DNA from 3 places in the Streptomyces arenae genome. Region 3 is predicted to be linked to each of the others. Evidence: riboswitches for the same ligand, from Rfam matches in the RefSeq annotation. Region 3 holds a riboswitch; each other region holds the start of a gene.
What was found. A riboswitch is a leader RNA that binds a small molecule or an ion and turns the genes downstream of it on or off. The one in region 3 is predicted to bind cyclic di-AMP.
Positions count from the first base shown of each region.

Region 1: it holds a riboswitch for cyclic di-AMP, as region 3 does, so the genes downstream of both, MB828_RS21335 (NlpC/P60 family protein) here and MB828_RS20935 (M23 family metallopeptidase) in region 3, are expected to answer to the same signal.
Region 2: it holds a riboswitch for cyclic di-AMP, as region 3 does, so the genes downstream of both, MB828_RS09285 (M23 family metallopeptidase) here and MB828_RS20935 (M23 family metallopeptidase) in region 3, are expected to answer to the same signal.

Region 1 covers NZ_JAKQYH010000048.1:19,104-29,312, reverse strand. The annotation lists gene MB828_RS21365 (PspC domain-containing protein) at 1-758, opposite strand, end outside; gene MB828_RS21360 (ATP-binding protein) at 1,128-2,420, shown strand; gene MB828_RS21355 (LuxR C-terminal-related transcriptional regulator) at 2,417-3,130, shown strand; gene MB828_RS21350 (NlpC/P60 family protein) at 3,173-4,267, opposite strand; gene MB828_RS21345 (hypothetical protein) at 4,740-5,093, shown strand; gene MB828_RS21340 (tellurite resistance/C4-dicarboxylate transporter family protein) at 5,113-6,078, opposite strand; gene MB828_RS21335 (NlpC/P60 family protein) at 6,170-7,348, opposite strand; cyclic di-AMP (ydaO/yuaA leader) riboswitch at 7,356-7,513, opposite strand; gene pcrA (DNA helicase PcrA) at 7,797-10,209, shown strand, end outside.
Region 2 covers NZ_JAKQYH010000018.1:18,103-28,311, reverse strand. The annotation lists gene MB828_RS09310 (caspase family protein) at 1-1,333, shown strand, start outside; gene MB828_RS09305 (GTP cyclohydrolase II) at 1,373-2,014, opposite strand; gene MB828_RS09300 (MarR family winged helix-turn-helix transcriptional regulator) at 2,181-2,705, opposite strand; gene MB828_RS09295 (dihydrofolate reductase family protein) at 2,813-3,952, shown strand; tRNA gene MB828_RS09290 (tRNA-Met) at 4,032-4,105, shown strand; cyclic di-AMP (ydaO/yuaA leader) riboswitch at 4,426-4,585, shown strand; gene MB828_RS09285 (M23 family metallopeptidase) at 4,595-5,629, shown strand; gene MB828_RS09280 (aldo/keto reductase) at 5,793-6,755, shown strand; gene MB828_RS09275 (PrsW family intramembrane metalloprotease) at 6,912-8,225, opposite strand; gene trmB (tRNA (guanosine(46)-N7)-methyltransferase TrmB) at 8,236-9,117, opposite strand; gene lhgO (L-2-hydroxyglutarate oxidase) at 9,171-10,209, opposite strand, start outside.
Region 3 covers NZ_JAKQYH010000047.1:86,016-96,224, forward strand. The annotation lists gene MB828_RS20905 (thymidine kinase) at 1-345, opposite strand, end outside; gene MB828_RS20910 (alkaline phosphatase family protein) at 388-1,581, opposite strand; gene MB828_RS20915 (DUF5998 family protein) at 1,581-2,177, opposite strand; gene MB828_RS20920 (bifunctional GNAT family N-acetyltransferase/acetate--CoA ligase family protein) at 2,259-5,195, opposite strand; gene MB828_RS20925 (HPr family phosphocarrier protein) at 5,373-5,654, shown strand; gene MB828_RS20930 (GntR family transcriptional regulator) at 5,964-6,659, opposite strand; gene MB828_RS20935 (M23 family metallopeptidase) at 6,851-7,606, opposite strand; cyclic di-AMP (ydaO/yuaA leader) riboswitch at 7,619-7,782, opposite strand; gene MB828_RS20940 (M16 family metallopeptidase) at 7,974-9,362, opposite strand; gene MB828_RS20945 (M16 family metallopeptidase) at 9,359-10,209, opposite strand, start outside.

The DNA of each region.
Region 1 (10,209 bases), on a different contig from region 3:
GAGACCTCCGGGCCGTGGACCCACGGGGTGCCGAGCCGGAAGTCGATCCCCGGGGCGTCGGGGCCGCGGACGTCGGCCGGACCCCACAGGTAGCCGGTGCCTCCGACATGGGTGCCGTCCTTCACGATCGGGTCGCGCCACCACGACGGGTAGGAGACCGGGATCGGCGGGGCCTGGGCCTCCGGCGGGGCGTCGGCCACCGCCTGGGCGGACAGCGGGTCCGGGTCGGGGGCACCGCGCCGCCGCGACCAGTACCCGGCGCCCGCCAGCAGAACGGACAGCACGACCGCGAAGGCCAGCACCCCGCCGTTCTTGATCATCGTCAGCAGCACTCCGCAGCCGACCAGGGCGAACAGCACGGCCGCCAGGGCCTGCCCGTCGACCCGGCCGGTCAGCAGCTTGCGGACCTCGTTCTCCTCGTCGTCCTCGTACGGCACGAAGAGCCAGGCGAAGCCGTAGAAGAGGAGGCCGATGCCGCCGGTCGCGGCCAGCACGGCCAGGGTGATACGGAAGATCACCGGGTCCAGGTCCGTGTGGCGCCCGAGCCCCGCGCACACGCCCGCGATCATCTTGTGCCGGCGGTCCCGCCGGAACGGGGGGAAGTCCTCCCCGGCCGGTTCCGCGGGCGCACCGGAGGCGGCCCCCGGCGCGGTCGCCTCCGTCGCGGCGGGCGCGGCATCCGACGGCCCGGTGCCCGAGGCGGGCCGCGGGCCGGGGCCGGGTCCCGGACCCGTCGCGGCGTGCTCGTGATCTGTCATGAGTCAATGGTGACGGCCGCGCCGCCCCGACGGCAGTCGGGACGACCCTGGCAGAACCCTGAAATCCGCCCCGAGACCGGACCGGGAAGCGTTCGAAGGACCCGGAGCCGCCGTGGGAGACGGGCGCCGCCGCGAGGCAATTCGAAGATGAGCCCGCAGGAAAATCCGAAGATCAGCCGTAAAGAAATCCGAAGATCGGCTGATGGGTGATCCGACTTCAGCCGCGAGGAGATCCGAAGACCGCTGCGAAGAGATCCGAAGACAACTGCGAGGAGTTCCGAAGACAGCCGCGAGGAGATCCGGAGATCAGGGGAGGATCCGGGGTCGACCCTGATGCTCCGCGACCGCGGGCGTGTGAACATCGGTGGCATGCCGGAAGCCGCAGCAGTGCCCCTCGACGACCCGCGGCCGCCGCGCAAGCTCTACCGCAGCAGCGACGGCCGCTGGCTCGGCGGAGTGGCGCGGGGCCTCGCCGGGCACCTCGGGCTGCCCGTCGTCTGGGTCCGGCTCGTCTTCGTCGGCCTGTTCATGGCCAACGGCCTCGGCGCGCTGCTGTACGCCGCGTTCTGGTTCTTCGTGCCCCTCGGCGTCGGCGGGGTCGGCGGTCAGAAGCCGCCGTCCCTGGTCGCCACCGAGACCTCGGCGGACGGCCGCCGCAGACTCGTCGCCCGCAAACCGGACCGGGGCCAGATCGTCGCCCTGCTCCTCATGGTCGTCGTGTCCCTGGTGTTCGTGGGCAGCATCAACCTGACCGGCGGCGCCAAGGCCTATCTCCTGCCCGCGGTCCTGGTCGCCGCCGGTGTCGCCCTGGTCTGGCGCCAGGCGGACAACGCCCGCCGGGCCCGCTGGGTCGAGGTCGGCAGCAGGCGGCGGACGCTCAGCCTGCTGCGGGCGGGCTTCGGCGTCCTGCTCGTCACCGCCGGTGTCACGGGCGTCTTCGTCATGCAGGGCTCCGCCGCGCACATCGGCGCGGTGCTCCAGGCCGCGCTCGCCGTGGTCGTCGGCATCACGCTGCTCGCCGGCCCGTATCTGGTGCGGATGACCCAGGACCTCTCCGAGGAACGGCTGATGCGCATCCGCGCCCAGGAGCGTGCCGAGGTCGCCGCCCACGTCCACGACTCCGTGCTGCACACGCTCACCCTGATCCAGCGCAACGCGGAGAACGCCGGCGAGGTGCGCCGTCTCGCCCGCGCCCAGGAACGCGACCTGCGCACCTGGCTGTACAAGCCCGAGGGCACCGGCAAGGACGAGGCCGACGAACCCGCCACCCTCGCCGACGCGGTCCGGCGCAGCGCCGCCGAGGTCGAGGACAAGCACGGCGTACCCATCGAGGTCGTGGTGGTCGGGGACTGCCCGCTCGACGAACGGACCGGCGCGCAGATGCAGGCCGCGCGCGAGGCGATGGTCAACGCCGCCAAGTACGGTGGCGAGGGCGGTGCCGTCCAGGTCTACGCCGAGGTCGAGGGCAGAACGGTCTTCGTGTCCGTCCGCGACCGCGGTCCGGGGTTCGATCCCGACTCGATACCCGCCGACCGCATGGGTGTCAGAGAATCGATCATCGGCCGGATGGAGCGCCACGGGGGCACGGCACGTCTGCGGTCCGTACCGGGCGGCGGCACGGAGGTCGAGCTGGAGATGGAGAGGGCGGAGAACACGTCATGAGCGACGCGACCGAGGCGAACGGCCCGGCGGAAGGCACGGAGAAGTCCGGGCGCCGGGTGCGGGTGGTGCTCGTCGACGACCACCGGATGTTCCGTACGGGTGTCCAGGCGGAGATCGGCCAGACCGAGCAGACCGGTGTCGAGGTGGTCGGGGAGGCCGCCGACGTCGACCAGGCGGTCTCGGTGATCACCGCGACACGACCCGAGGTGGTCCTCCTCGACGTGCACCTGCCGGGCGGCGGCGGGGTCGAGGTGCTGCGCCGGTGCGCCCCGTTGGCGGCGGACGCCGAGCAGCCGGTGCGCTTCCTCGCGCTGTCCGTGTCCGACGCCGCGGAGGACGTGATCGGGGTGATCCGGGGCGGGGCCCGAGGCTACGTCACCAAGACGATCACCGGCACCGACCTGGTCGACTCGATCTTCCGGGTCCAGGAGGGCGACGCCGTCTTCTCCCCACGGCTCGCCGGGTTCGTGCTGGACGCCTTCGCCTCCACCGACGCCCCACCGGTCGACGAGGACCTCGACCGCCTCACCCAGCGCGAGCGCGAGGTCCTGCGCCTCATCGCCCGCGGCTATGCCTACAAGGAGATCGCCAAGCAGCTGTTCATCTCCGTGAAGACGGTCGAGTCCCATGTCTCGGCGGTACTGCGGAAGTTGCAGCTGTCCAACCGGCACGAGCTGACCCGCTGGGCGACGGCGCGCCGCCTGGTCTGAACCACCGGCGCGGACCGTCGCGTGGGCCGCCCCGTGGGTTGCTCAGACGACCCGCGTGGCCCCCGCGAAGGGCATCTCGTCGACGGGGGCGATCCGCACCGGGGCCGACGGGTTGGGCGCGTGGATCATCTGGCCGTTGCCGATGTAGATGCCGACGTGGCTGATGCCCGAGTAGAAGAACACCAGGTCGCCCGGCTCGAGTTCGGAGCGGGAGACGCGGCGGCCGGCGTTGATCTGCGCGTAGGTGGTGCGGGGGATGGAGACTCCGGCGGAGCGGTAGGCGGCCTGGGCGAGGCCCGAGCAGTCGAAGGCGTCCGGGCCCGTCGCGCCCCACACGTAAGGGCTGCCGAGTTTCGAGTAGGCATAGGCGACGGCGGCCGCGGCACGGGAGTCGGGGGCGGCGACACTGCCCGGGGTGAGGGTGTCGCGGCCGTCCGAGGCCGAGCGGGAGGCACGGCCGGTCCCGCCGGAGCCGAAGCCGGAGCCGACGTCAGTGCCGGTGCCGTCCGCCGTGGCCGCCGTCCGCTGCTCCGGCGACAGCCGGTCCAGCAGCCGCCGGGCCTCGTCGAGCTTGCCGTTGATCGTGGCCTTCTGCCGCTTCAGCTCGGCCAGCCGGGACCGCAGCGACGTCAGCTCGCCGTGCGCCGCGTCGTGCAGCTGCTCGATCTCCCGCAGTTGTCCGCGCACCCGCGACACCGCGACGGCCTGCCGGTCGCCGACCCGTTCGGCCAACGCGGCGTCGTCCAGGTACCGGTCGGGATCGCTGGACAGCGCCAGCTGCCAGGCCGGGTCGATACCACCGTCGCGGTACTGCGCGGCGGCCGTCGCACCGAGCGCGTCCCGCGCGGAGTTGAGTTCCACCTCCTGGCGGGCGGCCTCGTCCTGCAGAGACGTCAGCCGTCGCTGGGCCGCACCGGCCTTGTCCTTCGCGCCGTCGTACTTCTGGGTGGCCGTCTCGGCCTCCTGGTACAGCCGGTCCACCTTGGCCTTGACCTGCGCGGGCGTCAGTTGCGGCTCGGCGTGTCCGACCCCGTCGAAGCCCGCCGCGGTGGCCGCGCCCGCCAGGGCGAGGGTGACGGCCGTGCGGGCCGTATGACCGCCGAGCGGGCTCTGCCGGGGCTTGCGGTGCGCTGCCACCTGGGCTGTTCACGTCCTTTCGTACGACCGCCGGTCGTCCGTCCGAACGCCAGGGGGAGCGCGCGTACGGCCGCGGGAGCGCGGATTGCGCGTCCGGCGGCGGCCGGCACAGGGGGAGCGGGCCGCCGCCGGACTCTTTCGGCGGTGGTGTCCGACTGCCGCCCCTGGCCCGGGCGGCGGTGGGGAGTCGGTCACCTGGGGGAGGACGCTAGGCCCGACTGTGTCGTCCTGGTAACGCGATGCACGGAATTGACGTGACCGGATCGTTACCGGACGGTATGTGGCCGGGGTTCCGGTCCGGAGCCGTCGGCTTCGCGGGCCGGGATGACCGAAGCGCCGGTTCCGGGGCGGGCGGAGTGCGGGGGGTGCTATGGGGTGCATATATGCGGCGCCTCGGGGCCACGCGTCCGGCCGCGCGGAAGGGAGGGGCCGGTGCCCGGCGCTCTCGCTGGCCCTGATTAGGCTCCGGGCCATGGACGTACTCATCCATCTCTTCGTCGGCCTGCACATCATCGGCATCGCCGCGCTCCTCGGCGGCTTCCTCACCCAGATGAAGGCGATGGGCCAGGGCACGGCCCGGTTCGTCCCCGGGATGCTGCACGGCGCGTTCACCATGCTCGCCACCGGCGTGGTCCTGGTCGGCCTCAACGAGGCCGACGGCCATCACGTCAACACCATCAAGATCGGCGTGAAACTCGCCCTGCTGATCGTGATCCTCGGGCTCGTCTACGTGAAACGTGACGACGAGAAGGTGGAGAAGGGGGCCTTCGCGCTGGTGGGCGCGCTGACCATGGTGAACGTCTTCATCGCCGTGCTGTGGACGTGATCCTCGCCGGCCATCCCGCTCAGGACGCCTTCCCGAGGGCGGCGCGGGTCGTCAGCACCGCCCCGGCGGCCACCGCGAGCCACGCCGCCACCGCGACCCACACCAGCACCCGGCCCAGCCCGTCCAGCCACGGCAGGCAGACGGCCGCGACCGACAGCGTCGCCGCCGCCGTCATCCCCATCGGGAACACCGTCGCCCAGCGCCGCACGTCGTAGCGCGGCCGGGGCCTGACCACCTCCGCGGCCAGCAGCACGACGTACCAGGCCAGGTCCAGGATCAGCAGCGCGACCGAGACCGTGCGCAGGACGCCACGGTCGTCGTCGTTCCACAGGTACAGCCGCGCGCTGTCGGCGGCCAGCAGCTTCGCCCCGGCCAGCGCGGAGATCGCGAGCGCGCCGCCGGCCACCCACTGGTCGCCGGGCCCCTCTACGACCTGCCGCCACACGAAATGGGGCACCGCGAGGCCGTACAGGGCCAGCCCCAGCCAGAACAGCACCAGCGCCAAGTGTGCGAGCCACGCCGTGCTCAGGGCCGCCGCCAGCGTCGCGCCGAGCACGGCGAGCCCCTCGGTGGCCACACAGCCCAGGAACACGGCACCGGGCATGCGGCCCCTCCAGTGCCGTACGACGAGGACGAGCAACGGCGGCCACAGCACTGCCGCCAGCGCCAGCAGTGCCTCGGCGAGGGGCTGCCGGCCGAGCAGCGAGAACCGCGTCCCCAGCACGGTCGTGGCGGCCACCGCGGTGAGCGCGCCCGGTGTCCGCGCCTCCGTCAGCCACCGCGGACGGTCCAGGGTCAGCCGCAGGACGAAGTTCGCGGCCAGCCCCACCCAGGCCACGCAGGCCAGCACCAGCGCGATCCGGGACAGGGTCTCCGCCCCCGCCTGACGCAGCCCCACCGAGACGATGCCGGTGGCCAGCACGGCGGCCCCGGCCGCCGGCGGGCGCTGCGCCCACCAGGCGCGGACGGGTGAGATGCCGGACATGGTGCCGATGCTAAGGAGCACCAACCGCCGTGCGAGCGGGCCACGCGCGCGGGACCCGCGAAATACGCGCGGGCAGTGGGAGGGGGGTGGTTCAGGCCGGTCGCACCACGCTGTGGATGATCGACTCGCCGCCGTAGTAGATCGACTCCTCCCGGACGTACGCGCCGGGCTTGGGGGCGTGGATCATCATGCCGTTCCCGATGTAGATGCCGACGTGGCTGACGTCGTCGTAGAAGAAGACCAGGTCGCCGGGCTGGGCGTCGGCGAGGGAGACGGTCGTGCCGGCGTTCACCTGGTCGTAGGTGGTGCGCGGCAGGGAGACACCCGCGGCCTTCCAGGCGGCCTGGGAGAGGCCGGAGCAGTCGTAGGAGCCGGGACCGGTCGCACCCCAGACGTACGGCTTGCCGATCTGCGCACGGGCGAAGGCGATCGCCTTGGCGGCCTTCGTGGCGTACGCGGAGCCGGAGGAGGACGACGACGATGACGACGAGGACGACGATGACGACGACGAGGACGTGGAGCCGCTCGAGGACGTCGACGAGGTGTCCTGCTCGGCTGCGGCCGCCGCCTGCTGCTTCGCGAGTTCCGCCGCCTTGCGGGCCGCCTCCTCCTGCTTCTTCTTCTCGATCTGCGCGAGCCGCGCCTTCTCCTCGGCCGTCAGCTTCGACAGCAGCTGCCGCGCGGAGGCCAGTTTCGTCTGGACGGTCGCCTTGGCGGTCTTCAGGTCGTCCTGTGTCTCGGTCAGCGACTCGAGGTTCCGGGCGGCCTCCTGCCGCTTCCTCATGGTCGCCGACTGCTGGGTGACGTAGTCGTCGACCGCGTCCTTCTGGCGCGAGGTCAGCCGGTTCATCAGCTGCGACTGGTCGAAGTAGTCCTGCGGGTCGTTCGCGAGCAGGAAGGTCGCCGTCTGGGGGACCTCGGTCCCGGTCCGGTACTGCGCGGCGGCGAACGACCCCAGTTCCTCGCGCGCCTTGTTCAGCCGGTCCGTGCGCCTGGCCACGTCGTCGAGCATGGAGTCGACGCGCTGGCGCTGCTTGCCGGTCTTCTCCTTGGCCGCGTCGTACTTCTCGGTCGCCGACTCCGCCTGCCGGTAGAGGTCGTCGACCTTCTTCTCCACCTCCTCCAGGCTCGGCCTGCCGTCCTCGGAGGGCGCCGCGTTGGCCGTCTGGGAGAGCAGGGCCACGGAGGTGAGGGCGGCGGTGGCCAGGGCGGGGGTGCGTATGCCTGCTACGCGCGTTGCGGAGGGGCGGGACTTCCGGTGCGACGCCAACGGAGGCGACTCCTTCCAGTGCTCCGCCTACCGAGTTAGCTGTCGGGTTCGGGCGGGTGGGTCGGAAGGGTTGCCCTACGGTGCGTCCCCCGGAGGGGCAGCGGGACCGATTCACCCCAAGGTCGGTGTGGGTCCCCGGCTCCGGATGCGCGGCGGCGCCCCGGACTCGGCGGAGGCCGCGCGGCCCGGCGACGTTCGCCGGTGAGGTCGTGCGGCCTGCCCGGCACGCTAGCCAACTCGTGTGCTCCGTGTGAAGGTTGATGTGCGATATGCCCGATACATTTTCGTGACCTGAGCGTTGCGTCTCCAGTCATGCGCCCGGTTTGTCGCGGCGTACGGCATCTTGCCCGGAATCACCCAACGTGACGGGGTGGATTCCGTCGGTGGCGGGGGCGAGTTTCCGGGGCGGGGACCGGTTGTCGGTGGCGCGCCCTAGACTCGGAGAGCGATGAGCAGCCTCTTTGACGACAGCTTCCTGGCGAGCCTCCAGCCCCCGCGCGGCCACGAGGAGGAACCCCCGCCGCCGCCCGAGGACGAGCACGGACCGGAGCCGGTTCCGGACGACCTGTTCGGCGGGCGGTTCGACGTGCCCCCGGACCGGGACGCCTACTACCGCGACGGCGCCGCCCGCCCGGCCCTGGACGCGGCCGCGCTCCTGGAGGGGCTGAACGAGAACCAGCGGGCGGCCGTGGTGCACGCCGGTTCCCCGCTGCTCATCGTGGCCGGCGCCGGTTCCGGCAAGACGCGGGTGCTCACCCACCGCATCGCCCACCTGCTGGGCGAGCGCGGGGTACACCCGGGCCAGATCCTCGCGATCACCTTCACGAACAAGGCCGCGGGCGAGATGAAGGAGCGCGTCGAGCAGCTCGTCGGCCCGCGCGCGAACGCGATGTGGGTGATGACCTTCCACAGCGCGTGCGTGCGGATCCTCCGCAGGGAGAGCAAGAAGCTCGGCTTCACCTCCTCCTTCTCGATCTACGACGCGGCCGACTCCAAGCGCCTGATGGCCCTGGTCTGCCGCGACCTGGACCTCGACCCCAAGCGGTACCCGCCGAAGTCCTTCAGCGCCCAGGTCAGCAACCTGAAGAACGAACTGGTCGACGAGGAGGACTTCGCCGCCCGCGCGAGTGACGGCTTCGAGAAGACCCTCGCCCAGGCCTACGCCATGTACCAGTCGCGGCTGCGCGAGGCGAACGCCCTCGACTTCGACGACCTGATCATGACGACGGTCAACCTGCTGCGTGCCTTCCCGGACGTCGCCGAGCACTACCGCCGCCGCTTCCGGCACGTCCTGGTCGACGAGTACCAGGACACCAACCACGCCCAGTACGCGCTGGTGCGCGAGCTGGTCGGGACCGGTACGCACGATGAGGACACCCCGCCCGGCGAGCACGACCTGCCCCCCGCCGAGCTGTGCGTCGTCGGTGACGCCGACCAGTCGATCTACGCCTTCCGGGGCGCGACGATCCGCAACATCCTCCAGTTCGAGGAGGACTACCCGAACGCGACGACGATCCTGCTGGAGCAGAACTACCGCTCCACGCAGACGATCCTCTCCGCCGCCAACGCGGTCATCGAGCGCAACGAGTCCCGCCGCCCCAAGAACCTGTGGACCAACGCGGGCGCGGGCGCGCAGATCACCGGCTACGTCGCCGACACCGAGCACGACGAGGCCCAGTTCGTCGCCGAGGAGATAGACCGTCTGACGGACGCGGGCGAGGCCAAGGCGGGCGATGTCGCCGTCTTCTACCGCACCAACGCGCAGTCCCGGGTCTTCGAGGAGATCTTCATCCGCGTCGGCCTGCCCTACAAGGTCGTCGGCGGCGTCCGCTTCTACGAGCGCAAGGAGGTCCGGGACGTCCTCGCCTATCTGCGGGTGCTGGCCAACCCGGAGGACTCCGTCCCGCTGCGCCGGATCCTGAACGTGCCCAAGCGCGGTATCGGCGACCGCGCGGAGGCGATGATCGACGCCCTCGCCCAGCGCGAGAAGATCAGCTTCCCGCAGGCGCTCAGGCGCGTCGACGAGGCGTACGGCATGGCCGCGCGGTCGACGAACGCGGTCAAGCGGTTCAACACGCTGATGGAGGAACTCCGTACGGTCGTGGAGTCCGGTGCCGGACCGGCCACGGTCCTGGAGGCGATCTACGAACGCACCGGGTACCTGGCCGAGTTGCAGAACTCGACGGACCCGCAGGACGAGACCCGTATCGAGAACCTCCAGGAACTCGCCTCCGTGGCCCTGGAGTTCGAGCAGGAGTCCGAGGAAGGCGAGGCGGCGGGCGGCCTCGCCGACTTCCTGGAGCGCGTCGCCCTGGTCGCCGACTCCGACCAGATCCCCGACGACGACGAGAACGGCGACGGCGTCATCACCCTGATGACCCTGCACACCGCCAAGGGCCTCGAGTTCCCGGTGGTCTTCCTGACCGGCATGGAGGACGGCGTCTTCCCGCACATGCGCGCCCTCGGCCAGACCAAGGAACTGGAGGAGGAACGGCGCCTCGCGTACGTCGGCATCACGCGCGCGCGGGAGCGGCTGTACCTCACCCGGTCGTCGATGCGCAGCGCCTGGGGTCAGCCGTCGTACAACCCGCCGTCCCGCTTCCTGGAGGAGATCCCGGGCGCCTTCCTGGAGTGGAAGCGGACCGGGGCGATGGCACCGGTGTCGTCCGGACCCGCGTCGGGCGTGGCCGCCTCGCTCTCCTCGACCCGCTCGCGTTCCTCGGCGTCGGGTGCCTCGGGCTTCGCCACCCGGCGGACCGCGGAGAAGCCGGTGGTCTCGCTGGCCGTCGGCGACCGCGTCACCCACGACCAGTTCGGCCTCGGCACGGTCGTCGCGGTGAAGGGCACGGGCGGGAACGCGG
Region 2 (10,209 bases), on a different contig from region 3:
GCACGAGGCGGTGGACAGACTCCTGGAACGCGCTGCCGGCCGCCCCGCCGCACAGCGCGTCGTCCTGGTCACGGCGATGCGTGCGCACGGTGCCCGGGACGACGCCGACCGGATGCTCGCCGACCTCCTGAACAGCGCGGACGAGGAACTGCTCGGGGCGCTGCCCGCCCTCGCCGCCGAAGTCGACGTCGAGACGCTCCACGCGCACATCGCGGGCTCCGCCGGAGGCGAGGACGTGGCGCCCGTTGTCCGGCGCTACTTGCGCGACGAACGGTTCGCGGACGTGGACCGCCTCCTCGACCTGCTCGCCGAGCGTTCCGAACCGCTCCTGGAGGAGATCCTCGCGGAACTCCCCGTCCTCTGTTCGCCCGACGAGTGCCGGCACCTCGCGGCCTCGATGACCCGCCTCGGCCTCCGGGCGGTCGTGCGTGTCACCGCGTGGGCGGCCACGGAGCCGGGGGCGAGCGACAGCGACGGGAGCCCGCTGAGCGGCGTCGTCGCCGAGGGCCTGATCCGGCTGCCGCGCTCCGTGCTGCTGCCCTTGATCGCGGAACTCCGGCGCCTCTATCCGGAGGACGGCGGCCGCGCAGCCGTGTGGGCGCTGGGTGAAGCACTGGCCGGGCGGGACGACGCGCCCCGGGCGCTCCTGGAACTCTGGCAGAGCGAACGTCCTGTCGCCTGGCTCCCGCTTGACCTCCGGACCCTGATGGAAGTCGCCCCGGCGGACCGGGTGGTGGCGGTCTACCGGGTCATGGCGGAGTCCGGGGTGCCCCAGGACGAGTCGGTGCTCGCCGGGCTCGGCCTGCGGGCCGATCTGCCGGCCGTGCTCACCAGGCTGCGCAGGGCGGGGCTGCCGCGGGGGGACGCGGTGCGGGTGCTGCGCTCGTCGGCGCGGCGCCATACCGAGGTGCACGATCCGGCGGTCGCGCGCGTTCTCGAGGAAGGACTGGCGAGACCCTTCGACGCCGCGGACGTGGACCGGGCCAGGAGGGTGCTGTGGCAGGCGGCTCGGGCCCTCCAGCCGTACCAGCTGGCGGAGTTGCTCGGCGCCCTGTACCTCCAGGAGAAGGAGGCCGATGTCGCCTGGGTCGTCACCTCGGCCGTGGAGCGTGTCCCGCTGGAGGACTGGCTGCCCGATGTGCTCGCCGAGCTGGGCGGCGCGCGTCTCGACGAGGTGGCCCGCTTGTTGATCCAGGCGGTGGTCCGCCGCTCGAAGGCCTGGGAGGTGCGGGGCACGGCGGCCATCCTGCGCGAGGACGGCATGGACGAGTACGCGGACCAGCTGGACGACGCGAGCCGGGGTAAGCGGATGACGCGTTGGCTGCGCATGTGACCCTCGCCGGCCCGGGCGCCGCGATCCCCGGCGGACCGGTCAGCCCGCGTTGAGTTCCGTCAGTTCGGCCAGCGGGAGCGTGTGCTGGGTGTGCAGGACCTTGGCGCGCAGGTAGCGGACGTTGTGGGCGGTGCTGAAGACGCCGGTCGGGACGCGGTCGCGGACCGTGATGCCCAGGCCGCGCAACTGCTCGGCCTTGTCGGGGTTGTTGGAGAGCAGATCCAGCTCGTCGTGGCCGAGGGCCTGGAGCATCTGGGCGGCGGCGGTGTAGTCGCGGGCGTCCTCGGGCAGCCCGAGGGCGGCGTTCGCCTCGTAGGTGTCGAGGCCCTGGTCCTGGAGGGCGTACGCGTCGAGCTTGTTGTAGAGGCCGATGCCGCGGCCCTCCTGGCGCAGGTAGAGCAGGATGCCGCCGCGGTCGGCGATGCGCTCGACGGCCTCGCGCAGCTGGGGTCCGCAGTCGCAGCGGGCCGAGCCGAAGACGTCCCCGGTCAGGCACTCGGAGTGCAGGCGGACCAGCGGGAGGGTACCGGGGGCCGGGTCGCCGAGGATGACGGCGACGTGCTCCTGGCCGTCGGTCAGACCGTGGAAGGTGACGAGTTCGGAGTTGACGCTGTAACCGTCGGCGAAGCGCAGCGGGACCCGGACGCGGGCGCGCTGGGTGGCGGCGGGGAAGTCGGTCATCGGGGTCTCCTGTGTCCGGGTGCGGGACTGCTGTCCCGGTGTGGGACGTCGTGCCTGCTTCAGATTTGAAACAGATCCACGGCTGGAACCATACCCCGTGTTTTAAATTTGAAGCAACAGGTTTACGTGAGGTCGGAGAAATGCGTGAGGTCGGAGAAACCGGGGTTCACGAACCGGAACAGGGTGACGACCGCCGTCGCCACGGCACCTCGTCCGCCGTCGGCCGCGGGGTCGACGCGTCGCCCTCCAGCGCCCGCGCGATCACGGAGCTGATCTCCTCCAACTGCCCCACCTGGTCCTCGGAGAGCCGGTCGAACACCGCCGCCCGTACCGTCTCCACATGGCCCGGCGCGGTGCGCTCCAGCACCGCCATGCCCTCGTCCGTCAGGATCGCGAAGCTGCTCCGCTTGTCCCACTGGCAGTCCTCGCGCCGGATCAGCCCGTCCTTCTCCAGCCGGGTGACGGCGTACGTCAGCCGGCTCCGGGTGATCTTCGCCCTCGCCGCGAGGTCGGTCATCCGCAGCTTGCGCTCGGGTTCCTCGGAGAGGTTGGCCAGGATGCCGTAGTAGAGATGCGGCATGCCGGCGTCCTGCTGGAGCTGGCGGTCGATCGCGTCCTCCAGGAGGTTCGTCGCCGCCATGAACGCGCGCCAGGCGCGCTGCTCCTTCGGGGTGAGCCAGCGAGTCGTCATAAGGCCAGTGTAGGTTTGTTTCAAACTTTAACCAAGCTTCCGGTTCACACCCCGCCCGCCGCCGGAAGTGTTCACACCCCGCCCGCCGCCGAGAGTGAGCGCGTCCGATGCCGTACCCCCACGTCCTGCTGTCCGCCGCCGTCTCCCTCGACGGCTACCTCGACGACACCGGTCCCGAGCGGTTGCTGCTCTCCTCCCCGGCCGACTTCGACCGCGTCGACGAGGTGCGGTCCACCGCCGACGCGGTCCTGGTCGGCGCCGGCACGATCCGCGCGGACAACCCCCGCCTCCTGGTGTACTCCGAGGAGCGCCGCGCCGCCCGGCTCGCCGCCGGCCGGCCCGAGTACCCGCTCAAGGTCACGGTCACCGCGACCGGCGACCTCGACCCGGACGCGCGGTTCTGGCACACGGGCGGCGAGAAGATCCTCTACACGACGGATGCGGGCGCCGAGCGGGCGCTGGCGCTGGGCATCGCCGCCGACGTCGTCCCGCTGGGCCCCGACCTCGACTGGCCCGCGCTGCTGACCCACCTCCACGAGGTGCGGGGCGTGGACCGCCTGATGGTGGAGGGTGGTGGCACCGTGCACACCCAGCTGCTCCAGCAGGGCCTCGCCGACGAGCTCCAGCTGGTCCTCGCCCCTGTCCTGGTCGGCGACCCGAAGGCGCCGCGTCTGTTCGGCCCCGGCGGCTACCAGGGCGGCCGCCTGCGCCTGCTGGAGACCCGCCGGATCGAGGACGTCGTCCTGGCCCGCTACGAGCCCACCGCGCCCGGCGTGGGCGGCTCGGCGTCCGCCGCCGACCGGCACTGGCTGCGGCTCGCCTGCGAGCTGGCGGCCGAGTGCCCGCCCTCGCGGACCGCGTTCAGCGTCGGCGCGGTGGTGGTCGCCGCCGATGGCACGGAGCTGGCCCGCGGCCACTCCCGGGAGGCCGGTGACCCGGCGGCCCACGCGGAGGAGGCGGCGCTGGCCAAGATCTCCCCGGCCGACCCCCGGCTGTCCACGGCCACGGTCTACACCAGCCTGGAACCCTGCACCCACCGCGCCTCCCGCCCGCACCCGTGCGCCGAGCTGATCCTCGCGGCGGGGGTACGCCGGGTGGTCACGGCCTGGCGCGAACCCGACACGTTCGTACGGGCGGCCGACGGGACGGGGATGCTGCGGGAGCAGGGGGTGGCGGTGCTGGTGCTGGGGCAGTACGAGGCCCTGGCCAAGGCGCCCAACGCCCACCTGGAGACGCCTCCCGCCTAGCGCTCGGCCACCGGCCGCGGCCCCCTCCCGTAACTGATGTGACTCGCACTCTTCCGATGACGTATGCTGGTGTCACCGACGCGGGGTGGAGCAGCTCGGTAGCTCGCTGGGCTCATAACCCAGAGGTCGCAGGTTCAAATCCTGTCCCCGCTACTGAAACCCAGGGCCGGAATCCGATGATGGATTCCGGCCCTGGGTCTTTTTGTACGCGCCCTCAGGCGTCGTCAGGCGTCGTCACGCAGGGTGCGCGGACGACGCCCCTCCGCATCACATCTGAGTCACCATCAAAACGCGTGTGACACCTGATCCGATCGGAGAGTGCGGTCGACTCGACCGTTTTCGACCGGTCATGGCAGGTAAGTCCATGCTGTGGAAGCTTAATGATCAAGGCGAATGGCTTGGAATCTGACAGCCGGGTCTATTAACGTTCGATAACGCAGCGCGGTCGTCCCAGCCGTCACCCGAGTCGGCTCCGTGCGCACGCGCCGAATCCCGTCAAGGGAACCGGGGAACCACCACCTTGGGGTGAATCGCACGGCTGCCGCCGAGTACGAATCGGCCGGTATACGCGCGTAGGAGACCTTCCCGCTCCGAACCCGTCAGCTAACCCGGTAGGCGGCGGAAGGAAAGGAGTGCGCCCGCGTGGCGTCCAACCCGTCTGCCCCCACAGCCCCGTTCGCACCCGGCCGGCGTCAGCCCGACACCTTCGGCTACGGCAGCTACCGCAGCGACGAGGGCCCCTGGGAGGAGTGGAACCCCACCGAGGAGTCCCTCGCCCCCGAACGAGGCCGGCACCGGGTCGCCAAGCAGCGCGGCGGCGGGCTCGCCCGCAGCTCCACGGTCCTCGGCGTCGGCGTGATCGCCGCCGTCGGCGCGGGCGGCATGGCCAGCGCCAACACCGGCCACCGGCCGGTCTCCATCTCCCTGCCGGACCTGCCGTCCGTCGGCTCCCTGCTCGGTGAGGACGGCGGCCACCAGGCCACGCAGACCGCGCTCAGCAGCGTCACCACGACGACCGCCACCGACGCGGACGACTCCTCCGCCGACGCGGGCGAGGCGCTGCGCAGCCGGATCATCGCCCAGGCCGAGCGGCAGCAGAGCCAGCTCGACAGCAAGGCCAGTGCCAAGGCCGTGGCCGCCGCCGACAAGGCGGTCGCCACCGCGGAGGCCAAGGCAGAACAGGCCGCCGCCGCCAAGGCGAGCGACGCCAAGGACAAGGCCGTCGCCGCGGCCAAGCAGAAGGCCGAGCAGGCCCGGCTCGCCGCGCTGGCCAAGCAGTACACGCTGCCGGTCGTGTCGTACACGATCACCGGCACGTTCGGTCAGGCCGGGTCCATGTGGTCCTCCGGCTACCACACCGGCCTCGACTTCGCCGCGCCCACCGGCACCATCATCAAGGCCGTCCACGGCGGCACGATCACCGAGGCGGGCTGGGCCGGTTCCTACGGCTACCGCACGATCCTCACCCTGGACGACGGCACCGAGCTGTGGTTCTGCCACCAGTCCTCGATCGGCGTCAAGGTCGGCCAGAAGGTCGCCACCGGTGATGTCATCGGCCGTGTCGGCGCCACCGGCAACGTCACCGGCCCGCACCTCCACCTGGAGGTCCACCCCGGCGGCCAGGCCACCGGCATCGACCCCATGACCTGGCTCCGCGGCAAGGGCCTCAACCCCTGACGGAACCTCCACCTGTCCCCGGCGGCCCGACGGCACCCCCCGATGTCGAGGCCGCCGGTCAGGTGTCTCCGGCGCGCCTCGGGCCCGCGCCCGGACCTCCGCTTTTACGAGAACTTCGTATCGCGTGGGATGGCCGGCCTGCCTGGGCGCGTTGGAATGGAGCATGACTGCTTCTTCCGCTTCCCCCGTTCTCCGTAAGCTCGGCGCCTCCGACCTGGAGGTCTTCCCGCTCGCCCTCGGTGGCAACGTCTTCGGCTGGACCGCCGACGAGGCCACCTCCTTCGCCGTCCTCGACGCGTACGCGGCCGCGGGCGGCAACTTCGTCGACACCGCCGACTCCTACTCGGCGTGGATCGAGGGCAACCAGGGCGGCGAGTCCGAGACGATCATCGGCAGGTGGGTCAAGGCCCGCGGCAACCGCGACGACGTCGTGATCGCCACGAAGGTCAGCCAGCACCCCGAGTACCAGGGGCTGTCCGCCGCCAACATCAAGGCCGCCGCCGACGCGTCCCTGCGCCGCCTCGGCACCGACCACATCGACCTCTACTACACGCACTTCGACAAGCCCGAGGTGCCGGTCGAGGAGATCATCGGAGCGCTGGACGAGCTGGTGCGGGCGGGCAAGGTACGGCACATCGCCGCGTCCAACATCAGCGCCGAGCGGCTCCAGGAGTCCCTCGACTTCTCCGACCGCGAGGGCCTGGCCCGGTACGTCGCCCTCCAGCCCCACTACAACCTGGTCTCCCGGGACACCTACGAGGGCCCCCTCCAGGACCTCGCCTCCCGCACCGGCCTCGCCGCGGTTCCGTACTACGCCCTGGCCTCCGGCTTCCTCACCGGCAAGTACCGCCCCGGTACGACGGTCGACAGCGCCCGCGCGGGCGGCGCCGCCAAGCACCTGGAGTCCGAGCGCGGGCAGCGGGTCCTGACCGCGCTGGACGAGGTCGCCGAGGCCCACGCGGCCCCCGTCCCCACGGTCGCCCTGGCCTGGCTGGCCGCCCAGCCCACCGTCGCGGCCCCGATCGCCTCGGCCCGCACGGTGGACCAGCTCCCGGCCCTGCTGGAAGTGGCGAACCTGACCCTGACGGAGCAGGACCTGCAAAAACTGACGACGGCTTCTGCCTGACGGTGACGAAGGCCGCGGCCTGAAGGTGGCGGGGCGGTGGCCCGGCTGCTCTCCGCTCCCCCCCTTCTCCGTCGGCGCTCGCGTTCGTCTTCGCCGCGACGGTGTTCGGCCACGGCGGTGCGGGTCGGCGGTGTCAGGGCGGGCCGCGCCCCGTGCCTACGACCGGTACGGGTTGTAGGCCGGTGCCGGGACTGCCGATCCGTACCAGGCCGGTGCCCCGTAGACCGGGGTGACCGGGTAGCCGTACCCCGCGCCCGCCGTCCGGGCCGCGTACTCCAGGGCGGGGCGGGCGAGTTCCCGCCGGCTCCACAGCTCGGTCAGCAGTTCCCGTTCCCGTACGACGAAGTCGGCCTCCGCCCGCCCCCGCTGCCCCCGGCGCCGCAGCAGCGCCAGCGTCGTCGCGTACCCCTCGTACTCGGCGACCGCCCGCCCCGCCGGCTTCCCGAAGTGGTACGCGGCGTACTCCCGGGCCATCTGCCGGGCCCGCATCGACCCGAGGACGAACGGCTCGGCCGCGCCCAGCCAGCCCGCGTAGACGTACGCGGGCAGCTCCTCCCGCACGGCCCGCAGCTCCCGCTGCCGCGTCCAGATCGCCAGCCAGGTCAGCAGCCCGAACGACGGCACCATGAACATGCCGTACACGGCGAAGAACCCGAACTGCCCGAAGGTCGACGACCCGTTCCAGAACGCGTGCATGCTCATCGCGAGCAGCAGCCCGGCGACCGGCGCCAGCGCCCGCCGCGCCCGCTGCCGGCGCCCGGAGAGCGCGGCGATGCCGAAGCCGATCCCGGTGAGGACGGTGAACAGGGGATGCGCGAAGGGCGACATGACGATGCGTACGAAGAAGGTGGCCGCGGTGACGGAGGCGATCCCGCTGTCACCGGTCAGCTGATCGGTCCCGAAGGCCGTGCCGAGGTAGAGGATGTTCTCGGTGAACGCGAACCCGGTGGCGGTGACCCCGGCTATCACCACCCCGTCGACGATCCCGGTGAAGTCCCGTCTGCGGAACAGGAAGACCAGCAGCACGGCCGCCGCCTTCGCGGACTCCTCGACGATCGGCGCTATCACGGTCGCCCCGAGGGTGTTCGCACCGGTCGGGTCCGCGGTCGCGGTCGCTATCCAGCGCGTCGCGAAGCTGTTGGCGACGATGGCTATCAGCGCGGCCGCGCAGGCACCCCAGGCGAAGGCGAACAGCACGTTCCGCCAGGGACCCGGCTGTACCCGGTCGAGCCAGCGGAACGCGCCCACCAGCAACGGCACGGGCAGCACGGCGAGCCCGAGCCCGACGAGGAACCCCTCCGTCCCCGTCTGCTCCCGCACCAGCGCGAGGATGACGAGCCCGGAGACGGCCAGCAGGGTGCCCAGCGCCCCGTACCGCACCCAGCGCCGCTGCCACCAGCGGGGATGCCGCAGGCCCTGGTCGGCGGGGTGCGGGGGATACGGCGGGTACGGCGGCGAATAGGTGGCCACGGCATCGACCCTAACGAGGTGACTCCAGTCGGTGCTGCTCGCTCTGCCGCACCCGATGCTGTACGCGACGGAAGAGCAGATCGTTCACCACATGTCCCTTGTCCAGTCCCTGACCCTCGAAACGGGTCAGCGGCCGGTACCGCGGACGTGGCGCGAAACCGCCGTCGGCCTGCGTGTTCTCGAACTCGGGATGCGCTTCGAGCACGGCGAGCATCTGCTCGGCGTACGGCTCCCAGTCCGTCGCGCAGTGCACGGTCGCCCCCGGCTTGAGGCGGGTCGCGGCGAGGTCGAGGAACTCGGGCTGGATCAGCCGCCGCTTGTGGTGCCGCTTCTTCGGCCAGGGGTCGGGGAAGTAGACGCGCAGCCCGTCGAGCGAGTCGGGCGTGAGCATCTCCCGGAGCAGGATGATCGCGTCGCCGTTGCCGACCCGGACGTTGGACAGCCCCTGCTGGTCGGCGAGGTTGAGCAGGTTCCCCTGCCCCGGCGTGTGCACGTCCACGGCGAGGATGTTGACGCCCTGGTCCTCGGCGGCCATCTGCGCGGTCGCCTCGCCCATCCCGAACCCGATCTCCAGCACCACCGGGTGGCCGTTGCCGAACAGCTCACCGAGGTCGATGACCCGCTGCCCGTCGATGTCCAGCCCCCACTTGGGCCACAGCCGCTGGAGCGCGTCGGCCTGCCCGGCGGTCACCCGGCTGCGGCGCGGCTGGAAGCTGCGGATCCGGCGCTCGAAGTGCGACCCGGCGGGATCGGCCCTGGGCCCGTCGGGGAACCGGGGTTCCCCCTTGGCCCGGGTGTGCCGGACGGACACCCCGGGGGTGTGGTGGGAGCCGGCGCCGGGGACGGTCCCGGTGGGCTGGGGGGCTTCGGGGGCATTGAGCGAGTCAGACACAGTGCATCCGATTTTACGGCCCGTACCGGACGCGGACGGGCCCCCTGCGGGAGTCACACCGAACCCAGCATCTCCAGCGCCCGCCGCGCCACCTCACGCCCGATCGGCAGCGAGGCCGTCGCCGCGGGCGAGGGCGCGTTCAGCACGTGCACCGCGCGCGGGCCCTCCTTGATCAGGAAGTCGTCGACGAGCGTGCCGTCCCGCAGCACGGCCTGCGCCCGCACCCCGGCCGCCGTCCGCACCAGGTCCCCCTCGTCCACGGCGGGCAGCAGCCGCCGTACGGCCGTGGTGAACGCCCGCTTCGACACCGACCGGCGCAGCTCCCCGCCGCCGTACCGCCAGTGCCGCCGTGCCAGCGTCCACGAGCCCGGCCAGGCCAGCGTGCCGGCGACCTCCCGGGGCCGTACGACGTTCCACCCGTATCCCTCCCGGGCCAGCGCCGGGACCGCGTTGGGGCCGACGTGGACACCGCCGTCGATCCCGCGCGTGAGATGCACCCCGAGGAACGGGAACGCCGGATCCGGCACCGGATACACCAGGCCCCGCACCAGCTCCGGCCGTGCCAGCTCGAAGTACTCGCCCCGGAACGGCACGATCCGCATCCCCGGTTCGTCCCCGGTCAGGCGGGCGAGTTCGTCGCAGTACAGCCCGGCGCAGTTCACCAGCACGCGGGCGCGTACGACGTCGCCGCGCGAGGTGAGCACGGCCACGCCCCGCTCCGGCCGCCGGTCCACCCGGACGACCTGCGCGCCGTACCGGATCTCCGCCCCCGAGGCCGTGCCGAGCTGCCGGGCCACCCCCACGAAGTCGCACACCCCGGTGGTCCCGACGTGTATGGCGGCCAGGCCGCGCACCTCCGGCTCGTACTCCCCGATCCCCGTGGCCCCCAGCTCCCGCACCGGTATGCCGTTCTCCCGGCCGCGCTGCACGAGGGCGTGCAGCCGGGGCAGCTCGGCCCGCTCGGTGGCCACGATCAGCTTGCCGGTGACGGCGTGCGCGATGCCGTACTCCGCGCAGAACTTGACCATCTCGGCGGCGCCCTTGACCGCGTACCGGGCCTTCAGCGACCCGGGACGGTAGTAGATCCCGCTG
Region 3 (10,209 bases):
GATGCCGAACGCGTAGACGTCCAGCCCCAGATCGTCCACCACGCGCGCGAGCTGGTCGATCTGCTCCGGTGCCAGGAACTGCGCCTCGTCGGCGATGACGTAGTCGGCACGGCCGCCCTGGGAGAGATGGTCGACGAGGTAGGCGTACAGGTCCTGCTCGTCCTCGACCTCCACGGCGTCCGTGACCAGGCCCAGGCGGGAGGACAGCTTGCCGTGGCCCGCGCGGTCGTCGCGGCTGAAGATCATGCCGACGAGACCGCGCGCCGAGCGGTTGTGCTCGATCTGCAGAGCAAGCGTCGACTTCCCGCAGTCCATCGTTCCGGAGAAGAACACCAGCTCGGGCATGGAGGATCGAGCACCTTTCGGCGAGATGTGGGTCAGTGGGGGTCAGGAGCGTACTTCGAGCAGCGGCACCAGCTGCTCGGCGGGGGTCATGGAACCGTGGTTGCCGACCATCGCCGACTCCTTGGGCTCCCGCTCGGAGGCGATGATCAGGACGTCGTCGTGCGCGGCCGCGACCACGTCACCGATCCGCTCGTACACCCGGTCGTCGAACCGGTCCGGCGGGCCGAACCAGCCCGCTGTGATCGCCTCCTCCCGCGAGGCCACCCAGAACTGCTCGCCGAGGACCTCGCGCCAGCAGGTCAGCACGTCGTTCTCCGCGCCCGGCACCGCGTACACGTGCCGGGCCCGGCCCTCCCCGCCGAGCAGGGCGACCCCGGCCCGCAGCTCCCAGTCCTCGTCGAAGTCGATGCGGTGCTGCTCGTCGAACGGGATGTCGACCATGCCGTGGTCGGCGGTGACATAGAGCGCGCTGCGCGACGGCAACTGCTCGGCGAGCCGCTGCACCAGCCGGTCGACGTGCATCAGCTGGCCGCGCCAGGTGTCGGAGTCGACGCCGTAGCGGTGCCCGGCGCCGTCCAGTTCGGCGTAGTACGTGTACACGAGGGCACGGTCGGCGGCGGCGAGCTGCTCCGCGGCGAGGTCCATCCGCTCCTCGCCGGTCAGCCGCCCGTGAAACGTTCCGCCGCTGAGCGCGACCTTGGTGAGCGGGGTGCGCTCGAAGGTCGGCGAGGACACCTGGGCGGAGTGCACACCGGCGGCCTGGGCGAGCTGGAAGACGGTGGGGTACGGCTGCCAGGCGGCCGGGTCGGTCCAGGGCTGCCAGCGGAGCTGGTTCATCAGCTCCCTGGTCTCCGGGTTGCGGACCGTGTAGCCGGGCAGGCCGTGCGCGCCGGGCGGCAGGCCGGTGCCCACGGAGGCGAGGGAGGTCGCGGTGGTCGCCGGGTAGCCGGCGGTGATCGGCCGTCCCGTCCCGCCGCGCGAGCTGCCGAGCAGCGAGGTCAGGAAGGGCGCCTCGTCCGGGTGGGCCCTGATCTGCTCCCAGCCCAGCCCGTCGATCAGGAAGACGCAGTTGCGGTCGGCGGGCGTCAGCTCGGTGATCGACGCGGTCATTCCGGGGACGGACATGCCCGCGGCCAGGGTGGGCAGGAGGTCGGCGAGGGAACCGCTGCCGTACTCGGGCAGCGGCGCGGAGCCGAGGGTGAGGGGTTCCGGATGGTCCCAGGCGGCGTACGCCATCAGCGGGTGACGTCCGCGGTCGCCTCGGAGATGGCCTGTGCGAAGGCGAGTGCCTGACGCACCGTCTCCGGGCCGTCCCCGGCCTCGCTCACGCGCAGGCTGAGGTCGTCCGCCGTGGAGCTGCCCGTGTAGCCGTGGTCGGCCTCGCAGTTGGGGTCGCCGCAGGCGGCGGGCTCCAGGTCGATCCGGGCGACGGCCCCCCAGCCGATGGTCAGCACGATCTCGCGCGGCAGGGTGCCCGGCGTGTACTGCTCCGGGTTGGCCACCACCCGGCTGACCACGACCGACGAGATCCGGCCGAGCTTGACCGACTCCGTCGAGGTGGTGGCGTACGGCGTCGGGGAGGTGCTGTCGGCGGCCTGCTCGTCGGTGTGGCTGACGATGAAGCGGTTGCCGGTGAGGACGAGCACGGTGACGTGCCGCCGCACCTCGTTCTGGTCGAACGTCGTCTCCTGGTGGACCAGGTACGACCGGATCGGCTCACCGCCCACGGCAGCCTCCACCGCCTCGGCCACGAGGGCCGGGTAGTAGCCGCTGCGCTCGATCGCGACGCGCAGCCCCTGGGTCGTCGTACTGGTCTTGGCCATGGCGTCCATCCTAATCCGTGGGCAAGGGGGCCCGGGCCAGTCGCGCGGACCTCCTCGAACGCCGCCGCCGGGTGCGGGCGTTCGCGGCCCTCAGTAGGCGGGGAGCGTGCGGGGGCCGAGATCGTCGCGGGCCGGCGGGGGTGCGAGGCGGACCGTGGCACCCAGGACGCTCACCCCGTGCCGGGCGACCACGACGGGCTCCAGGGTGACCGCCACCACCTCCGGGTGGTCGTCGACCAGCCGGGACACCCGGAGCAGCAGCTCCTCCAGGGCGGGCGTGTCGGCGGGGGCCGAGCCGCGCCAGCCGAACAGCAGGGGTGCGGTCCGGATCGACCGCACCAGTGAGGCCGCGTCCCGGTCGGTGACCGGAACCAGCCGGTGCGCCATGTCGTCGAGCAGCTCCGAGGCGGCCCCGGCGAGCCCGAACGACAGCACGGCTCCGGCCGCCGGGTCGATCACGGCCCGTACGACGGTGTCCACGCCCCGGGGCGCCATCCGCTGCACCACCGGGCGCAGCTCCTCCGGCGGCCCGAACAGCTGTGCCAACTCCGCGTAGGCCCTGCGCAGTTGTTCCTCGTCGGCGAGCTCGAGGCGGACACCGCCCAGGTCGGCGCGGTGGCGCAGATGAGGAGCGGTAGCCTTGAGGGCGACGGGGTAGCCGAGGTCCCGGGCGGCCCGGACGCCGGCGTCGGGGTCGGCCGCGGGCAGCGCTCGGTGCACGTCGATGCCGTACTTGCCGAGCAGCGCGCAGGTCTCCTCGACACCGAGGGTGAGCCCCTGCCCATGCTCCAGCAGCGCGCCGATCAGCTCGGCGGCCCCCTTCTCGTCGATGTCGTCGTACTCGGGCACTCGTCCGGGCTCGGCGGCCTCCCGCCGCCACCGCGCGTACTTCACCGCCTCGGCGAGGGCCCGCACGGCCCTCTCGGCGGCGGGGTAGGCGGGGATGAGCCGGGAGTACGAATGGCTCACGACGGCGGACACACGTTCCGCGGGACGAAGGTCACCACCGCCGCCGACGACGGGCGTCGTCGCGCCGCCGGGGCCGGGGGGCGTGGCGCCGGGGGTGGCGGGTGCCGTGGTGCCGGGGCCGGGGGGCGTGGTGGTGGCGGTGGTGGGTGCCGGTGTGGCGGTGGTGGGGGGTGCGGGTGTCTGGGGGGCGGTGCGGCCCGCTGCCGAGAGTGCCTCCGCGAGGCCACCGAGCTCCACGTGCACCACCAGCACGGGTTTCCCGGGCACCGCCTCGGCCGCCGACCTGAGCGCCTCCGCCAGCTCCGCGTCCTCGACCGCGCCCTCCCCGATCGCCGGTATCGCCGTCACCACCACCGCGTCGCAGGACTCGTCCGCCAGCGCCCGGGCCAGCGCCCGGTGGAAGTCGGCCGCGGTCGCCCCGGTCGTGAGGTCCAGCGGCCGGTCCGGGCGCAGCCCCTCTGCCAGGCAGCGGTCGTACGTGAGCAACCCCAGCGACTCGGAGTTCCCGAGGATCGCCACCCGCGGCCCGGCGGGCAACGGCTGCCGGGCGAGCAGCAGCCCCGCGTCGACCAGCTCGGTGATCGTGTCGACGCGGATCACCCCGGCCTGCCGCAGCAGCGCGGACACCGTGGCGTGCGGCAGCCGCGTCGCCCGTACCGCGTGCCCCTGCGGCGCCGAGCCCGCGCCCTGCACCACGACCAGTGGTTTGGCCGCGGCCGTGCGCCGCGAGAGCCGGGTGAACTTGCGGGGGTTGCCGATGGACTCCAGGTACATGAGGACGACGTCGGTCTCGGGGTCGTCGTACCAGTACTGGAGGACGTCGTTGCCGGAGACGTCCGCGCGGTTGCCCGACGACACGAACGTGGAGATGCCGGTGACGCCGGTGACTCCCCCGCCCCGCCGGTGCAGCCGGGACAGCAGGGCGATGCCGATGGCGCCGGACTGGGCGAACAGGCCGATGCGGCCGGGGCGGGGCATCTCGGGGGCGAGGGAGGCGTTCAGCCGGACGTCGTCCGCGGTGTTGACGACGCCGAAGGCGTTGGGCCCGATGATCCGCATCCCGTACGTGCGCGCGTGCCGGACCAGTTCACGCTGGCGTTCGCGGCCGTCGGGCCCGCTCTCCGCGTAGCCGGCGGTCAGGACGACGAGGCCCTGGACCCCGTGTTCCCCGCACTCGGTGACGACGTCCAGGACCTGGTCGGCCGGTACGGCGACGACCGCGAGGTCCACCGGTGCGTCGATCTCCCGCACGGAACGGTGCGCCTGTACCCCGTCGACCTCCTTCAGGTCCTCCGGGAAGGCGCGGTTCACGGCGTGCAGGCTGCCGGTGAACCCGGCGCCCCGGAGGTTGCCGAGGACGCCGCGGCCGACCCCGCCGGGCGCCCGGCCCACCCCGATCACGGCCACGGAGCCGGGCGCCAGCAGCCGTCGTACCGAACGGGCCTCGGCGCGCTGCTCCCGGGCCCGCTGGACGGCGACCGAGCGGTCCGTGGGCTCCAGGCCGAACTCCAGGCGGACCACGCCGTCCTCGAAGCTGCGCCTCTGGGTGTAGCCGGCGTCCGTGAACACCTTGATCATCTTGCTGTTGGCGGGCAGCACCTCGGCCGCGAACCGGCGGATCCCGCGCTCCCGCGCGACGGCCGCGATGTGCTCCAGGAGGGCGGAGGCGACCCCACGGCCCTGGTGGGCGTCCTGGACGAGGAAGGCGACCTCGGCCTCGTCGGCGGGGGCCGAGGCGGGCGTCCCGTCGGCGCCAATGCGGTCATAGCGTACGGTGGCGATGAACTCGCCGCCGATGGTGGCCGCGAGTCCCACCCTGTCCACAAAGTCGTGGTGCGTGAAGCGGTGGACGTCCTTGGCGGAGAGCCTGGGGTAGGGCGCGAAGAAGCGGTAGTACTTCGACTCGTCCGACACCTGCTCGTAGAAGCTGACCAGACGGTCGGCGTCATCGACGGTGATGGGCCGGATGCGCGCGGTACCCCCGTCGCGCAGCACCACGTCCGCCTCCCAGTGGGCGGGGTACTCGTGCCGGTCCTGCCGGTCCGCCGGGGTCTGCATGGGCCCCAGAGTACGGCTCGCGTCCGACAACGGCGCGAGGCAGTCTGTGGAGGACGGAAGTCGGGCCGAGGCCGCGGTCCGACGACACACCCGGACGGGATCCGTGTCCCCTCCGGGCATGCTTCACGATATGGGAAACTGGTCTAGACAACCCTGAAAACCGAAGGGCAGCATCACATGGCTGAGCGCCGCGTCAACGTCGGCTGGGCCGAGGGCCTTCACGCCCGCCCCGCTTCCATCTTCGTCCGAGCCGCCACGGCCACAGGCGTCCCGGTGACGATCGCCAAGGCCGACGGCAACCCCGTCAACGCGGCCTCCATGCTGGCTGTCCTGGGCCTGGGCGCCCGGGGCGGCGAGGAGATCGTCCTCGCCTCCGACGCCGAGGGCGCGGACGCCGCCCTCGACCGCCTGGCCAAGCTGGTCGCCGAGGGCCTCGAGGAACTCCCCGAGACCGTCTGAGCACCCGCGCACCACGGCCGAGGCCGCGTCGCCCCTCCGGGGCCGGCGCGGCCTCGCCCGTTCCACGAAGCCACCGCGCGCCCTACTTCTGCGGCAACCGCGCGCACGGCTCCACAACGAGCGCGCACCTCGATATGACGAGCGTGGCGCGGCTTTACGACAAGTGCGGACGCGGCTTTACGGCGAACGCGAGCGTGACTTTACGAAGGGCGCGCGAAAGCGGAACCTCCGTGAATTCACGGCAGGCCTGAATTGGGGCAGCGGAATAACGCCCCACCGAATAGCACCTCTTTGTATACGGCTCGCGTGTTAATGCCGCAGGCCCGACATGTTTACGGGGTGTTGCGAAGTCCTCACACCGTTCGCGCGTTCGGTGGCGCCGGGAAAACGGAGCCGGTGGGCGGCCGTCGAGCGCTCGGTGTGCAGGGCCGTGACCGCCCGCGCGCGCTCACCGTCGCCGCGCGCCACCGCGTCCACGATCACGCCGTGCTCCGCCCAGGAGTCCGCCGGGCTGACCGGTGCCTCCACGGTGTACATCCAGGCGATCTTGTGCCGCAGCTGGGTGAGCGTCGAGGTCAGTGCCTGGCTGCCGGAGGCCTGGGCGAGCGTCTCGTGGAACCAGCCGCCCAGTGAGCGCAGATCGTCGCTGTTGCCCCTCCTGGCCCGCTCCTGACCCAGCCTGACCAGCCCGCGCAACACCTTGAGGTGGGCCTCGGTGCGGCGCTGGGCGGCCCGGGCGGCGCCGAGCGGCTCCAGCAGGAGGCGCATCTCCAGCAGGTCGGCGGCCTCGTGCTCGGTCGGTTCGGCGACGCACGCGCCCGCGTGCCGGCGGGTCACGACGAAGCCCTCGGCCTCCAGGGTGCGCAGCGCCTCGCGGACGGGGACGCGCGAGACGCCGTAGCGGCGGGCCAGGAGTTCCTCGGTGAGCCGGCCGCCCCGCTCGTAGACACCCGCGACGATGTCGTCCCGGATCGCCGTGCATACCGAGTGCGCCGGAATACGCATGTCCGACCTCCGCCTTAATCCCCGTGAAACGCCGCCGAGTGACGCCGGTTCCGTGACTCTATTGCAATGGGCGGGAATTTCCGAAGGCGGGTCGGAATCCATGCGTATTTTTTGGACAGCGGACGGCGCGAAAACGGCGAAAGCCCCGGCGGGCTGCCGGGGCTTCGGAGGTGTCGCCGTAAGAGCGGACGTCAGACGTTCACGCCGTGCTTGCGGAGGTAGGCGACCGGGTCGACGTCGGAGCCGTACTCCGCGGTCGTGCGGGCCTCGAAGTGGAGGTGGGGGCCGGTCGTGTTGCCGGTGGAACCGGAGAGGCCGATCTGCTGGCCGGGGGTGACCCGCTGGCCCACCGAGACGCCTATGGACGACAGGTGGCCGTACTGGGTGTACATGCCGTCGGCCATCTTGATGACGATCTGGTTGCCGTACGCCCCGCCCCAGCCGGTGGAGACGACCGTGCCGGTGCCGACCGCGTGCACGACCGTGCCACTGGCGGCGTGGAAGTCGATGCCGGTGTGGGAGCCGGAGGACCACAGGGAGCCGCCGGTCTTGTAGCCGGTGGAGACGTACGAGCCGCTGATCGGCGCGACGAAGGCGTTGAGGCGCTTGCGTTCGGCCTCCCGCGCGGCGCGTGCCTTGGCCTCGCGCTCCTTCTTGGCCCGCGCCGCGGCCTCCTCGCGGGCGGCCTGCTCGGCGGCCTTGCGTTCGGCGGCGGCCTGCTGGGCGGCGGCCTGGGCGTCGATCTGGTCGGCGACCGAGTCGCTGACCGTGATGACCGGGGTGAGGCCGGTCTGCTCGACGGAGTTCTCGGCGGCGAGCGCCGGGGCGGCGGAGACGGTGCCGATGACACCGGTGGTGGTGAGGGCCGCGATGCCGGCGGCCTGCGCGGTGGTGCGCTTCACCCGGCCGGGACGACGGTGCTTCCCGGAGGCGCACATGAACGCCATGTAGAGGCTGGTCCTTTCCTTCCCTCTCGCCTACCGGGTTAGCTGACGGGTTCGGAGCAGGAAGGTCTCCTACGGGCCCCCTCGCGAGACACGCGGGCGCCCGATTCACCCCAGGGACTGCGTGGGTCCCCGGCTCCCCTGGCTCGCGCCGGACGGGGACTCGGCGATGACTGTCCGGTGCCGCGGATGCGGCGCGGTGCCTGACGGACAGCCCGAAGGAACCTACGGGGGCGTTCTTTCAAGACTCAAACGGATCGCGGTTTTTGTAGCGCATCCCACAGGGCAGACAGGCAACCTCCGCCCCAATTCGGACATTCGAGAGCCCTGGTGGCCGACGGCCACCAGGGCTCCGTACGCGCGCGTGGAGTTACTCCGCCGCGACGACGGTCACTTCCCCGATGCCGAGGGCTTCGACGGGCTCCTTGATCTGCGCCGCGTCGCCGACGAGGACGGTCACCAGACGGTCCACCGGGAAGGCGTTCACGACCGCCGCGGTGGCCTCCACCGTGCCGGTGGCGGCCAGTTGCCGGTAGAGCGTGGCCTGGAAGTCGTCGGGCAGGTGCTGCTCGACCTGGTCGGCCAGGGTGCCCGCGACGGCCGCCGCCGTCTCGTACTTGAGCGGCGCCACACCGACGAGGTTCTGCACGGCGACGTCGCGCTCGGCGTCCGTGAGGCCCTCGGCGGCGAGGGTCCGCAGGACCGTCCACAGGTCCAGCAGGGCCGGGCCGGTGTTCGGGGTGTCCACCGAGCCGCTGATGGCCAGCATGGCCGCGCCGGTGCCGTCCGGGGCGGAACGCAGGACCTGCCCGAAGGAGCGGACGCCGTAGGTGTAGCCCTTCTCCTCGCGCAGGACGCGGTCCAGGCGGGAGGTGAGGGTGCCGCCCAGGCAGTAGGTGCCGAGCACCTGGGCGGGCCAGACCCGGTCGTGCCGGTCGGGTCCGACGCGGCCGATGAGCAGCTGCGTCTGGACGGCGCCGGGGCGGTCCACGATGACGACCCGGCCGGTGTCGTCGGCGGTCACCGGCGGGACCGGACGGGGCTGGGCGGCGGAGCCGCTCCAGGCGCCGAGGGTGTCGCCGAGCAGCGCGTCCAGGTCGATGCCGGTCAGGTCGCCGACGACCACCGCGGTGGCGGTCGCGGGGCGCACATGACGGTCGTAGAACGCCCGTACGGCGGCCGCGTCGATCTTCTCGACGGTGTCCTCGGTGCCCTGGCGCGGACGGGACATCCGCGCGGTCGCCGGGAACAGCTCCTTGTAGAGCTGCTTGGCGGCCCGGCGGCTCGGGTTGGCCAGCTCGTGCGGGATCTCGTCGAGGCGGTTGCGGACCAGCCGCTCGACCTCGCTGTCGGCGAAGGCGGGCGCCCTGAGGGCGTCGGCGAGCAGGCCGAGGCCCTTGCCGAGGCGGGAGGCCGGGACCTCCAGGCTGATGCGGACGCCGGGGTGGTCGGCGTGCGCGTCGAGGGTCGCCCCGGCCCGCTCCAGCTCGGCGGCGTAGTCCTCGGCGGAGTGCCGGTCGGTGCCCTCGGAGAAGGCGCGCGCCATGATCGTGGCGACGCCGTCCAGGCCGGCCGGTTCGGCGTCCAGGGGGGCGTCCAAAAGCACCTCCACGGCGACGACCTGCTGGCCGGGGCGGTGGCAGCGGAGCACGGTCAGGCCGTTGTCCAGGGTGGTGCGCTCGGGGGCGGGGAAGGCCCAGGGCCTGGCCTCGCCCGGCTGTGGCTGCGGGTGGAAGTCCATGCTGGCGAGCTCGGTCACTTGGCCGCCTCCTCATCGTTGTCGCCGGCTTCGACCGTGGCTTCGGCCTCCGGGTCCTCGGGTACGTCGGCGTCCTGGGCCGTCTCCGGGGACTTGGGCTCGTACACGAGCACCGCGCGGTTGTCGGGGCGCAGCCGGGCCTTGGCGACCTCCCGGACCTCCTCGGGGGTGACCTGGAGGACACGCTGGACCGCGGTCAGGGCGAGCTGGGGGTCACCGAACAGGACGGCGAACCGGCACAGTTCGTCCGCGCGGCCGGCCACCGTGCCGAGCCGGTCCAGCCACTCGCGCTCCAACTGGGCCTGGGCGCGCTCCATCTCCTCCGGCGTGGGGCCCTCCTCGGCGAACCGGGCGAGTTCCTCGTCGATGGCGGTCTCGATGACCGGTACCTCGACGTCACCGGAGGTCTTCACGTCCAGCCAGCCCAGGGAGGGCGCGCCGGCGAGCCGCAGCAGGCCGAAGCCGGCCGCGACGGCCGTACGGTCGCGGCGCACCAGACGGTTGTAGAGGCGGGAGGACTCGCCGCCACCGAGGACGGTGAGGGCCAGGTCGGCCGCGTCGGACGCGCGCGTGCCGTCCTCCGGGAGCCGGTAGGCGGCCATCAGCGCCCGCGCGGGGACCTCCTCCTCGACGACCTCGCGCAGCTGTTCGCCCATGATCTCGGGCAGCGAGCCGTCGCGCGGGGTGGGCTTGCCGTCGTGGGCCGGGATGGAGCCGAAGTACTTCTCGATCCAGGCGAGCGTCTGCCGCGGGTCGATGTCACCGACGACCGACAGGACGGCGTTGTTGGGCGCGTAGTAGGTGCGGAAGAACGCGCGCGCGTCCTCCAGGGTGGCCGCGTCCAGGT